DNA from 4 places in the Leisingera sp. UBA4491 genome. Region 1 is predicted to be linked to each of the others. Evidence: riboswitches for the same ligand, from Rfam matches in the RefSeq annotation. Region 1 holds a riboswitch; each other region holds the start of a gene.

Region 1 (2,935 bases):
ATTCGGATTGCGGGCGCCCCGCGTTGCGCGCAGGGTATTGAACCGCAGCCCGTTCGTCCACCGCAGAAGGGCGCAATCCAGGGCCGCAAAAGGGCTTTGGCATTGCGCGGTTAACGGCTAGGCTGCTGGGGCGGGGCAACGCGGGGGACAGCAGGAGCGCAGCGGCTAAGGAGGCGGTATGCGATCTGAAGAAACCTCTGAACCAGCAGCGCCGGACACGGCGGCGCCGGTCGGGCTGACCATCCACGCGCTGTCTGCGGGCGGCGGTATTCTGGCGCTGTGCCGGCTTCCCGGCGCGGAGGGCGATTACCGGGGCGACCTGATCCAGATCTATCAATGGAAGCCGGGGCTGGTGTTTTCAATGACCACCGAGGCCGAGCACGTGGCCGCCGGTGCGCCACGGCTGGGGGTGGATATCCAGAGCATGGCCTGCCGCTGGGTGCATCTGCCGGTGCCGGATTTCCAGGTGCCGCCGCCGGCGGTGGCGGCGAAATGGCCTGCGGCCAGCCAGTCGGCGCGGCAGGCGCTGGCGGGCGGCGGCCGGGTGCTGGTGCATTGCCGGGGCGGCTGCGGGCGGTCCGGCATGGCGGTGCTGCGGCTGATGATCGAATGCGGCGAGGATCCAGCGCTGGCGCTAACGCGGCTGCGGGCGGTCAGGCCCTGTGCGGTGGAGACCGAGGCGCAGCTGGATTGGGCCTGCGCGGGGCAGGTGGCAGGTTAGATCGCAGGGTCATCCAAATTGACTTTCGCCCGGCCGATAGGCCGGGCTGCAACCGGGCTTCCGCAAGGGAGGGCGCATTCGCCCCCTCACAGGCTTGGGCGCAGCCCTTAGAGCATAGATAATTTTGTGCTCAAAACGCCATCATCTGCTCAGCCTGCCGCGCCTCCGCGGTTTTCGGCAGCGCTTCCATCAGCGCGCAGGGGCGGGCGTCCAGTTTTGACGCCGCAAAGCCGGTGCCGTCGCGGTTGAGGATGGCATCGGCAAAACGGTCGAGGCCCTCGCGCGGGACGTCCTCGCCAACGCCGCAGAACAGGCGGATCCGGTCGTGGCTGGCCACGAACTGCGCCGGGCAATTGCGCGGGCAGCCGTCCAGCGCAGTGGTGCCGGTGATCTCGAAATCCTCCTGGGTCAGGGGCTTGGCCTTGGTCATCGCCTCGGCCAGCTTGCCGATCATCCGCTCTGCGGCGGGGCAGGGGCGCCCCAGATACTTGCAATCCGTTGCCGCATAGAAATGCGTTGTGTCCGTCCACATCATATTTGCGCCCTCCGCGCGTGGTGCGGGGGGCAGAAGACAAGAGACCGGATGAGAAAGCGGGAGTCCCGCGGTGCCATCAGACCCTGTCCGGACACCCCGCCCGGGTTCGAGTTTCACATTCGATGGCAGGTCTCCTGACTTGCGGGTCGTCGCTGTCCCGATCCTTCCCGGCCTCTTTACGGGCCAGTGGCTCTATCGGGGTCGCTCGCCGCTTACAGTTGCGGGGGCAGTCGCGGAATTGGCCTTGCCTGGGGCGGGGCCGCACCGTGTTCCCTTTTCATCCCGGACACAAGATTCTGTGGCACGGGAACCATCACCACAAGCGGTAGCGGTTGGTTCCGTGAGTCGTCAATCGGTTTTCTGCGGCGGCATTTGCATCTGGGTGTGCAGGGCACGGATCACATCCGAGTCGCGCCGCACCCGCGCCAGCTGCCAGCCGCCCTGCAGCAGAATATAGAAATTCTCCGCCGCTGCGCGCGCCTCCTCCTGCGGCAGGCCCAGGCGCTGGGCGTGGCGGGCGGTGGCGGCGATCCAGCTTTCGAACAGATCCGCGGCGTGCTGGCGGAAGGCGTTGTTCTCCGGCCCGGCGAACAGGGTTGCAGAGACCGGGCATCCGCTCCACTTGCCTTGCTTGTCAAAGAGTTTTGCCAGTTTGTAGCAGACCGTCTTGGCCCCGGCCCGAAAGCTGGGCGCCGGGGCGAAGGCGGCGTCGATCAGTGCCAGCATTTGGTCCGAGGCCCAGGTGGACGCCGCCAGCGCAAGGTCGGATTTGCCGTTGGGGAAATGGTGGTAGAGCGAGCCCTTGGGCGCCCCGGCTGCGGCCAGAAGCTCCGCCAGCCCGGTGCCGTTGTAGCCCTTGTTGCGGAACAGTTCGGCCGCAGCGCGGATCAGCCGGTCCCGGGTCGGGGCCGGAGCCTGGCTGCTGGCAGGCGGGCTGGCTGTCGTCACGTCAGTCATGGCGGCAGCTTGACAGCATTAGACCAATTGGTCCAGTCAGGAAGTGGACCAATTGGTCTAGGAGGCTGCCATGCTGGACAGACACGCAGAACATACCGCCGGTATCCGGGAGGAAGCGCTGCGCTTTGCGTCCGGGGAGGCCGTGCTGGCGGGGCGGCTGTACCATCCGGGCGGGACGGCGCGGGCGGCGGTGGTGCTGAACGGCGCAACCGGGGTGCCGCAGCGGTTTTACCGGCATTTTGCGCGCTGGCTGGCAGCGGAGCAGCAGATTGCCTGCCTGACCTTTGACTACACGGATTCCGGGGACTCGGCGCGGGGACATCCGCGCCGGTCCAAGATCACAATGGCCGATTGGGCGCTGGCGGATCAGCCTGCTGCCCGGGCCGAAATGCGGCGGCACTATGCGGGCGTGCCGTTGTGGGTGATCGGCCATTCGCTGGGGGCGATGCTGATGCCCCTGCAGAATGATCTTGAGGACGTCGCCCGCATGATCGTGGTTGCGGGCGGCTTGGTGCATCACCACGATCATCCCTGGCCCTACCGTGCGCTGGCACTGGCTTTCTGGTTCGGCCATGTGCCGCTGGCGGTCCGTGCCCTGGGGTATCTTCCCGGGCGTGCGGTGGGGTTCGGGGCCGATTTGCCGGCGGGGGTTTACTGGCAATGGCGGCGCTGGTGCACCACCCGGGGCAGCTATCTGCCGGAGACCGGCCAAAGCCTGCCGC
Region 2 (2,935 bases), on a different contig from region 1:
CTGTAAGGTCGTTTGGTAGCGGGGAGGGCAGCGCCCGGCCCGGCGGGGCAGGAAGCGAAGCGCCCGCCCCGTGGGGGGCGGGACGGGCGCTGCCCGGCGTGCCGCCGGGCGGGACCGTTCAATTTCTGACGCTTCAATTTCACTTGCTTCAGGCCCCCAGCTCGGCGCGGATGGCCTGTTCGTCGATGTCGTCATGCTCTGCGATGACCACTAGGGCGGTCTTGCGCGGCTGCGCGCCCCAGGGCTGATCATACTGGGCGCGCAGGCGCTCGCCCACGGCCTGAACCAGCATCCGCATCGGTTTTCCCTCCACCGCGACATAGCCTTTGACGCGCAGGATGTTGCGTTCGCGGGCGAGTTTCACGATGGCATTCTGCAGTGCTTCGGGATCGGAGACTTCACCCATTTCGACAACGATGCTTTCAAAATCGTCATGCTCGTGGTCGTGGTGGCCGTCGTGGTGGCTGGGGCGGGCCTCCAGATCGTCTTCGGCAGCGGCGTTCAGGCCCAGGATGATGCGCGGGTCGATGACACCTTCGCTCATCGGCAGGATCGGCAGCTTGCGCGGCGCCTCGGCCTCGATCACCGCGCGGGCCTTCTCGACGCCTGCGTCGCCGGCCAGGTCGGCCTTGGACAGCAGCACGATGTCGGCGCAGGAGATCTGATCCTCGAACACTTCCGACAGCGGGGTTTCGTGGTCGATGCTGTCATCCGCCTCGCGCTGGGCCTGCACCGCGTCCAGATCGGGGGCGAACTGGCCCTTGGCGACCGCCTCGGCATCGGCCAGCGCAATCACGCCGTCCACAGTGATGCGGGAGCGGATGGCGGGCCAGTCAAAGGCCTTCAAGAGCGGCTTGGGCAGCGCCAGGCCGGAGGTTTCGATCACGATGTGATCCGGCTTCTCCGGCAGGTTCATCAGCTGTTCGATGGTGGGGATGAAGTCATCGGCCACGGTGCAGCAGATGCAGCCGTTGGCCAGCTCCATGATGTTTTCTGCCGGGCAGTTCTCATCCGCGCAGGACTTCAGGATGTCGCCGTCCACGCCGGCGGTGCCGAACTCATTGACCACCACGGCCAGACGCTTGCCCTGCGGGTTCTGCATCAGGTGGCGGATCAGCGTGGTCTTGCCCGCACCGAGGAAGCCGGTGATGACAGTGACGGGGATCTTGTTGAGGTCGCTCATGTTTACTCCTCGGAGAAGAACTTGGCCGGCGGGATGCGGGCAACGGATTGCTTGCGGAAGGTCTGCGGGCGTTCGCGCCACGGCACCACGCCGTCGGCGGTAGCGGCATAGGCGGCGGCGCCTTCCAGGATTTCGGGGACATGCTGGTCCGGGTCGAGGTCGCCGTAGACATAGGTCCAGCGCTCGGCGCCGCCGACGAGTGCCACGGCGCAGCCGCGCTTGCAGGAGGACAGGCATTCGACACCGCGCAAGGCGACGCCTTCGGGCATCCCGGCCTCTGCCAGTGCGGCGTGCAGGATGGCGCCGGGGCGGGCCCCCTCCGGGTCGGCGCCCTCGCGGCGGCAGGTGAGGCAAACGGTCAGCGTGACCGGTCCCGGGGTGCTGGCAGTCTTGCCTGCCATATCGTCAGCCATCGGCGCGTCTCCTGTCGCGGCAGGCGTGCGGGATGGCCGAAAGGGGGGCGGCAGCGTGCCAGCCCCTCAACCGGTCGCGGAACACCCCGCCCGCCCGTTGTTCTCTCTGTTGCTGGCAGGTCTCCCGGCTTGCGGATGCCAAGGCGCGGGCCTTGCCGGCCATCCTGCCTTCCCGGGATCTCTCCCAGTGGCATGGCGGCCTCATCCGGTCACGGTCGCGGGGGCGGCTGTGCTTCGGGTCTCCAAAGAAATTTGGCGGCCTTCACATTCCCTCTTCGCCTGCTTTCGCAGGAACCAGCGAAACCCCCTTGCGCTATCGCGCCCTTCTTTGTCAAGACATGGGGTCAAACAGCTGGAGAGCCCCCATGAGCGAAAAGTCTGAAACCGGCATCTCAGAGGAAGAAGCCGCCCGTCACGCCTCTAAGATGGCCAAGAAAAAAGCCGCGCGCGACCGGATGATGAAGACCAAGGAGGGCGAGAAGGGCCTGATCATCGTCCACACCGGGCCGGGCAAGGGCAAGTCTTCCTCCGGGTTTGGCATGATCATGCGCTGCATCGCCCACAAGATGCCTTGCGCCGTGGTGCAGTTCATCAAGGGCGCCTGGCAGACCGGGGAGCGGACGCTGATCGAGGAGAACTTCAGCGATCTGTGCCAGTTCTATGCCATGGGCGAGGGGTTCACCTGGGAGACCCAGGACAAGGCGCGCGACATTGCCGCGGCGCAGAAGGGCTGGGAAAAGGCCAAGGAGATGATCCTGGACGAGAAGAACACCATGGTGCTGCTGGACGAGATCAACATCGCGCTGCGCTATGAGTATCTGGACCTGGAAGAGGTGCTGGAGTTCCTGGTGGAGCACAAGCCGCCGATGACCCATGTGGTGCTGACGGGGCGCAACGCCAAGGAAGAGCTGATCGAGATTGCCGATCTGGTGACCGAGATGGGCCAGATCAAACATCCCTTCCGCGCCGGGGTAAAAGCGCAGAAGGGCGTCGAGTTCTAAGCAGAGCCATCGCCCGGCCGGCAGGCCGGGCCGCGCCGGCCCCGTTCAGGCTTGGGCGCGGCCGTTTGTATCATGCCGCCAACTGTGCGGCTTTCCCTTGAATGTAGGCATCCACCGCCGCGCGCTGGGCCTCATCCAGCCGCAGGCCCAGCTTGGTGCGCCGCCACAAGTAATCGTCGCCTGCGCGCACCCATTCGCGGGCAATCGCCCAGTCGAGTTCCCGGGCGGTAATGGTGGCGCCGAAATCCTGGCCCAGATCACCGGCGGTCTTGGCGTCTCCCAGCACCTCCCAGGCCTCGGTGCCATAGGCGCGGATCATCCGGCCCGTCCAATAGGGG
Region 3 (2,935 bases), on a different contig from region 1:
TCTTGGGGCCATCGCCCTTGATCGCGCGGTTGCAGATCTCGCGCCTGAGCCCGGCCAGGTCGTCCTTGCCCGCGCCCTTGTTGGGGATCAGGATCAGATCCTGCGCGTTCAGCGCCTCAATCGCCTGCAGCGTGATGTGCTGCGGGTTGCCGGTGCCGATGCCAATCAGGGAAAGCTCAATCATGACGGGGCCTTTCACGTGAAAACACGGCCCCCTATGGAGCCGCGCCGTTGGTGTTGCAAGCCTGGAATGGCGGTCAGGAGCCTTCGCCGCCTGCCGGCACGGTCAGCGTGGCCGCCACCGGCTGGCCGTCGACCACCAGCTGGCTGTGGCTGTTGGTGTTGAGCGAGACCGTGACCTCGGCTCCGCCGGGCAGGGCGGGCAGATGCATCCAGCCGGCATAAAGCCGGGCGAGTTTTTCGCCGTTCACATAGACATGCGCATGGCCTTCGCCGTCCGCGTCCGCGGCGGAGGCGTTCTCGGGCGCAAAGCGGAAGTTCTGCGGGATCACCTGCAGGTTCCAGCCGGTCATCGGGTCCTTGTGCAGCTGGATGGCAACGCTGGGGGCATCCGGGCCTGCGGGCAGGCTGACCGATTGGGAATGGTCATGCGCCGCCATTCCGGCAGAAGTGCCGCCGTGGTGCGCCGGGTCGCCGTGGTCATGGCCGTCAAAGGTCACGCCATTGCCGGCGGCGATCACAAAACCGGCGCCGCCGCCGAACACCAGGCCGATGGCGAAAAGAGCGAGAGAGCGGGACATATCGGAATCCTTGGAAATGAAAGTCCCCGCCGGTTGGGACCGGCGGGGATCATGTCAGGCTAGGATCAGGCGGCAGCTTCTGCGCGTTTGCCTTCTGCCTGCCAGAAGTATCCGGCAAAGCTTCCCAGCAGCACCCAGGCGGCCATGCCGACGCCAAAGGCGCGGGCGGCAAACAGTGCGCCGATCTCGGTCGGAACCGGGCCGGAGAAGCTCTCGGGCTCGGGCGCGCCGATGATATGCGGGGCCATCAGCAAGAGGGCCGCGATCAGGTAGCTCACCAGGTTTCCGCCGAAGGCGATCAGCCACATGGCCACGCCGGCGGCGGCGACGGTGATCGTCCACCAGATCTGGCGCGCACCGACGTCAGCGGCAGCGACACCCGGCACTTCCGGCGCCAGCGACAGGCCGGGCGCAAAGTGGAAGGTGATGAAGCCCGCGAGACCCCACAAGAGGCCGGTGCGCGCGCTGATCTCATGGCCCTGGCGCTCGGCCACGGACATCAGCGCCGCCATCACCAGCGCATAACCGGTGTAGGTCAGCATGGTGAAGACGATGCTGAGGCCATCGCGCACAGGCTCGGCGAACAGGCCGGGCAGGTCGGGATGCGCGGTTACGGGGTCAGCGCCGAAATGCACCAGCTCGCCGCCCTCATAGAGTTCGGCGTGGAGCAGCACGGGCTGCACGAAATACAGCTGCAGCAGGGCGGTAATCAGCCCTGCTGCAGCACCAGCGAACAGGCCGCTGGTCAGAATGCGACTGAACATGGCCTTAGTGGCAGGGGAAGCCGGTTGCGTGGCGCACGTCATGCGCGGCGTCATGCAGGGCGGATGCCTGAACATGGCCGGTCAGCGTGATGATCCCCAGCCCCAGAACCACGGCAAACAGAGCCGGAATTACACTGGTGCCAGCGGCAGAAGCCTTAAGCGTCTTGGTCGTCATTTCTTGTCCTCCTCACCGTCACACCCGACGGTATAAGTTGCGTTCCCATACGGCCGGTCTCCTGACTCGCGGGTCGCTGCTGCCTGCCTCCTTCCCGGCTTGCGCCAGTGGTAATGGCAGGCCGCTCGCCGCTCACAGTCGCGGGGGCGGTTGAGGCTTCGGTGCCGCGATTTGGTCCACCGTCCTCATTCCCGTTTCAGTCCCAGTGCTTAGGCACCATCAGACACCGTATCCGTTGGTAATGCCCCGCGCGGCTGAGTCTGGTCAAGGACGAAACCGCCAATCCGGAGTGCTTCCGCGTCACGGGGCACAGGATTCCTGGTTGAGGGAAGGCGCACCAGGGCGCGGGAAAAGAATGTGCCGCTGCCCGCCGCGGGCGGATCAGCCGAGATCAGCCGGGATGCGGGCAATCGCCTTGAAGCGCAGCTGGCCCAGCGGCCGGGCATCGGCAAAATTGCCATCCAGACTGTCGCCGTACATCCGCAGGAAGGTGAGGATGTCCGGCAGATCCCCGGCGGTGATTTCCCCGAACAGATAGGCGGTCTTGCCGCATTGCCGCACCGCCAGAGTCTGCGGCCTTTGGCAGCCGGACATGCAGTCCGCCTGCTGCAGCCGCACCTTCACCCCGGCCGCTTCCAGCGCCGCGGCGAGCTGCCCGAACAGGGCAGGGTCCGCGTCGCGGCAAGTGCGGCACAGGGTGAGGGTGGGCAGGCTCATGCGCCGGGCAGTTCCTGGTCGGCCAGCGGCCCGTAGAGGATCAGCACCGGCGCCTTGGTCTCCATCGCGCGCAGCACCGCGGGCAGTTCGCCTACATTGTGGCAAAACAGTTTCTGCTCCGGCGTGGAGACCCCCAGCGCCACCAGCGCGTGGGTGTCCGCGGGCAGTCCCGCCTCCATCAGCTTCTCCGCCAGCGCGGCAAAGGTGCTTTTGCCCATGTAAACCACGGTGGTGGCGTGCGGGTCGGCCAGCGCCGCCATGTTGAGGTCATCGGGCAGCCCGCCGGTCACGTCATGGCCGGTGATGAACTGAAGCCGCCGCGCGGTCAGCCGCCGGGTCAGCGGAATGTTCGCCGCCGCCGCCGCCGCCGAGGCCGCGGTAACGCCCGGCACGATCTCGAACCCGATGCCGGCCGCACGCAGGGCGGTGATCTCTTCCTCCAGCCGTCCGAAGACACCGGAATCGCCGGATTTCAGCCGCACCACGTTAAGGCCGCTCTGGGCGTAATCGACCAAAAG
Region 4 (2,935 bases), on a different contig from region 1:
GTCGATCTTCCCGAATGCGGTGTCGATCAAACCGGTGGCAGGGCCGGAGGACAAGCCGACCAATTGGTTCAGCATCATCTTCCTGGTGCTGCTGGCCGCCATCCTGTGGGCCATCTATGTGCGCTGGCGCCGGTTCCGCCGGGCGCGGATCGACCCGATGATTGAAAGCGCAGAGGACAGCCTCTATGCCGCGGGCGATGCGATTGCGGAACGGCAGGGCCGCTTCCGCCGCTGGCTGGACAGCTGGAAATCGAAGTGAAGACGGGCCGCCGTTCGGGCGGCTCTGCAAGGCGAAAGCGGATGCGCGGGCCATGATTGGCCCGCGTATTTTCATTCGATACGGTCGAGCACCCAGTCCAGTGCGGGGGTGAAATCGTCAATCTTCAGCGCCGCTCCCGGTGCCGCGGCGGCTGCAAAGGCGAAACCGTGCGTGTAATCCACGATGAGGCAAAGCAGGGTGCGGGCGTCCGCTCCGGTCACGCCTGCGGCGGCGATTTCTGCCTCGATAAGCTGCGTCAATCCGGTCAGGGAGGGGCCGATCAGGGACGGGTTTTCCAGGATGCATTTCGCGAGTTCCGGGTGCCGGGTCACCTGGGCGCAATAGCGGGTCATCAGGTCCCGCAACCGCAGCTTGGGCGTTGCTGCCATTGACGGGGTGTCTGACCCTTCAAACGCAGTTGCGACGAGGCTGGCGATCATCTCGTCCCTTGTGCCGGCGTGATGGGCAACGGCCATCGGGGTGACGCCAAGCGCCTCGGCCAGCGCCTTGAAGGTCAGGGCCTTGCTGCCGCCCGTGTCGAGCAGCTGCAGGGCCTGCCTCAGCACATCGTCCTTGCTGAGGGTCCGGCTGCCCTTGGGCGGGCGTCCCATCCGCGGGGGCATCGGTCAGATCACCCGGAACGTGGTCTGCACCATGCCGGCGGGCAGGATCCGGGAGCTTGCCACCTTGAGGTCGATGTCGCGGTCCAAGCTGCCAAACAGGGGGATGCCGCTGCCGATCAGGATCGGGATCGTTGTGATGGTCAGATCGGCGATCAGCCCCTGGCGCAGGAAGGACTGCACCAGCCGGCCGCCGTCGATATAGGCGCGGGTCCAGCCTTCTTCTTGCAGGTCCTGCATGAGGTCTGCGGGCGCGGCGGTGCTGAGACGCACCTTGTCCTTCAGCTCCTCGGGAATGTCCTGCCCGGTCAGGCTGCTGCTGAGGACCACAACCGGTTTGCTGTAGGGCCATTGGCCGAAGCCGAGGAGGGTGCGGAAGGATCCTGTTCCCATGACCAGCCCGTCGACGCCGTCCATGAACGCGGCAAATCCGCCATCGCAGTCTTCGGCGGCGGGCTGCTTGGACAGCCAGTCCAGAGAATGGTCCTTGCGGGCCACGAAACCGTCGAGGCTGGTGGCGATAAAGACGTGGCCGGTGGTCATCGGCTGCTCCTGTGTTTCATTAAACTATACGATATATAGTTTAATGCATCCCGCTTTCCAAGAGGCCGGTACCGGGAATGCTGGCTGCGAATCGGCTCGGTGCGGCAGGCAGCGCCTAACCGCATGAAAGATAAGCGCTTGCCGCAAACGGGCTGGCGAGTGCCGGTTTGAGTTTCTATACATTCCTGTCCCGCCGGGCACGGCAAACATGCATGTCTTTTTCCGGTTTCGGCGGGTCGGATTTGTCTCCGCGCAACGGCCGCGTTTAGGGCAATTTGCGCCTCAGCAAGGTGCCGCCCCCTGGGGCGGAGAATTGGGAAGCTGGTGAAACTCCGGCACTGCCCCCGCAACGGTGACCCCGGGCAAGGCATGGCAAAGACCACTGAAGCATGCGCTTCGGGAAGGTGCCAGGCCCCGCCGCCGAATGGCCCCGGGACAGTCCGGAAACCAGCCTTGCCACGAAAACGTCAACCGCGGGCGGCGGCGGGGCGGTTGCGGGCGCGTGGCCTGTGATCTCTCTCCTCATGCCTGCAGCCAAGCCAACCTGCCGCGGGGATGCGGCAAAGGAGAGAAGCAGATGCTTCACGACAGCGAGATCCTGGCCAGACTGGTGGCCCGTCAGAAAAACTATTCCCTGGAGCAGGCATTCTATACCGATCCGGGCGTGCTGGATCTGGACATGCGCCAGATCTTCTACCGCGAGTGGCTGTTTGCCATTCCCGCCTGCGAGATCCCCAAGGCCGGCAATTTCGTGACCCATCAAGTCGGCGCCTACAATGTCATCATCGTGCGCGGCACCGATGGCGAGGTGCGGGCCTTCCACAACGCCTGCCGCCACCGCGGCTCGGTTGTGTGCAAGGCCAAGAAGGGCAATTCGCCCAAGCTGGTCTGCCCCTACCACCAGTGGACCTATGAACTGGACGGTTCGCTCTTGTGGGCGCGCGACATGGGGCCGGATTTCGACGCGTCCAAGCACGGGCTGAAGCCGGTGCATTGCCGCGACCTGGCGGGCCTGATCTACATCTGCCTGGCGGATGAGGCGCCGGACTTCGATGCTTTCGCCGCTGTAGCGCGTCCCTATCTGGAGCCGCATGACCTGGCCAACGCCAAGGTTGCCTATGAAAGCTCGATCATCGAGAACGGCAACTGGAAGCTGGTCTGGGAGAACAACCGCGAGTGCTATCACTGCGGCGGCAACCACCCGTCGCTGTGCCGGACCTTCCCCGAAGATCCCTCGGTGACCGGTGTTGAGGGCGGCGAGACCCCGCCGCACCTTCAGAAGCATTTCGACCGGATCGAGGCGGCGGGTATTCCGGCCCAGTTCCAGATCGACGCGCGCGGCCAATACCGGGTAGCGCGGATGCCGCTGAACGAGGGCGCCGAGAGCTATACCATGGACGGCAAGGCGGCTGTGGCCAAGAAGCTGGGCCGGGTGCCGTTTGCCGATGCGGGGACGCTCCTGGAATTCCACTATCCTACCACCTGGAACCACTTCCTGCCGGATCATTCCATC

Evidence for each region. Region 1 has a riboswitch for cobalamin ahead of B2P87_RS08090 (hypothetical protein). Riboswitches for the same ligand answer to the same signal wherever they lie in the genome.
Region 2: linked by a shared signal. The riboswitch ahead of B2P87_RS18875 (DUF1636 family protein) and the one ahead of B2P87_RS08090 (hypothetical protein) in region 1 are both predicted to bind cobalamin.
Region 3: linked by a shared signal. The riboswitch ahead of B2P87_RS18945 (CbtB domain-containing protein) and the one ahead of B2P87_RS08090 (hypothetical protein) in region 1 are both predicted to bind cobalamin.
Region 4: linked by a shared signal. The riboswitch ahead of B2P87_RS09950 (aromatic ring-hydroxylating oxygenase subunit alpha) and the one ahead of B2P87_RS08090 (hypothetical protein) in region 1 are both predicted to bind cobalamin.

Annotation. Positions count from the first base shown of each region.
Region 1 is NZ_DGNN01000016.1:54,138-57,072, forward strand. Features, by position in the region: gene B2P87_RS08085 (protein-tyrosine phosphatase family protein) at 179-721, shown strand; gene B2P87_RS08090 (hypothetical protein) at 852-1,256, opposite strand; cobalamin riboswitch at 1,364-1,586, opposite strand; gene B2P87_RS08095 (TetR/AcrR family transcriptional regulator) at 1,605-2,213, opposite strand; gene B2P87_RS08100 (serine aminopeptidase domain-containing protein) at 2,284-2,935, shown strand, end outside.
Region 2 is NZ_DGNN01000030.1:12,825-15,759, reverse strand. Features, by position in the region: gene cobW (cobalamin biosynthesis protein CobW) at 149-1,183, opposite strand; gene B2P87_RS18875 (DUF1636 family protein) at 1,186-1,596, opposite strand; cobalamin riboswitch at 1,694-1,910, opposite strand; gene cobO (cob(I)yrinic acid a,c-diamide adenosyltransferase) at 1,962-2,597, shown strand; gene glpD (glycerol-3-phosphate dehydrogenase) at 2,668-2,935, opposite strand, start outside.
Region 3 is NZ_DGNN01000030.1:26,915-29,849, reverse strand. Features, by position in the region: gene cobF (precorrin-6A synthase (deacetylating)) at 1-184, opposite strand, end outside; gene B2P87_RS18955 (hypothetical protein) at 258-761, opposite strand; gene B2P87_RS18950 (CbtA family protein) at 827-1,525, opposite strand; gene B2P87_RS18945 (CbtB domain-containing protein) at 1,530-1,700, opposite strand; cobalamin riboswitch at 1,735-1,946, opposite strand; gene B2P87_RS18940 (DUF1636 family protein) at 2,082-2,417, opposite strand; gene cobA (uroporphyrinogen-III C-methyltransferase) at 2,414-2,935, opposite strand, start outside.
Region 4 is NZ_DGNN01000017.1:150,539-153,473, reverse strand. Features, by position in the region: gene B2P87_RS09965 (DUF1523 family protein) at 1-259, shown strand, start outside; gene B2P87_RS09960 (TetR/AcrR family transcriptional regulator) at 331-870, opposite strand; gene B2P87_RS09955 (dihydrofolate reductase family protein) at 886-1,422, opposite strand; cobalamin riboswitch at 1,694-1,892, shown strand; gene B2P87_RS09950 (aromatic ring-hydroxylating oxygenase subunit alpha) at 2,000-2,935, shown strand, end outside.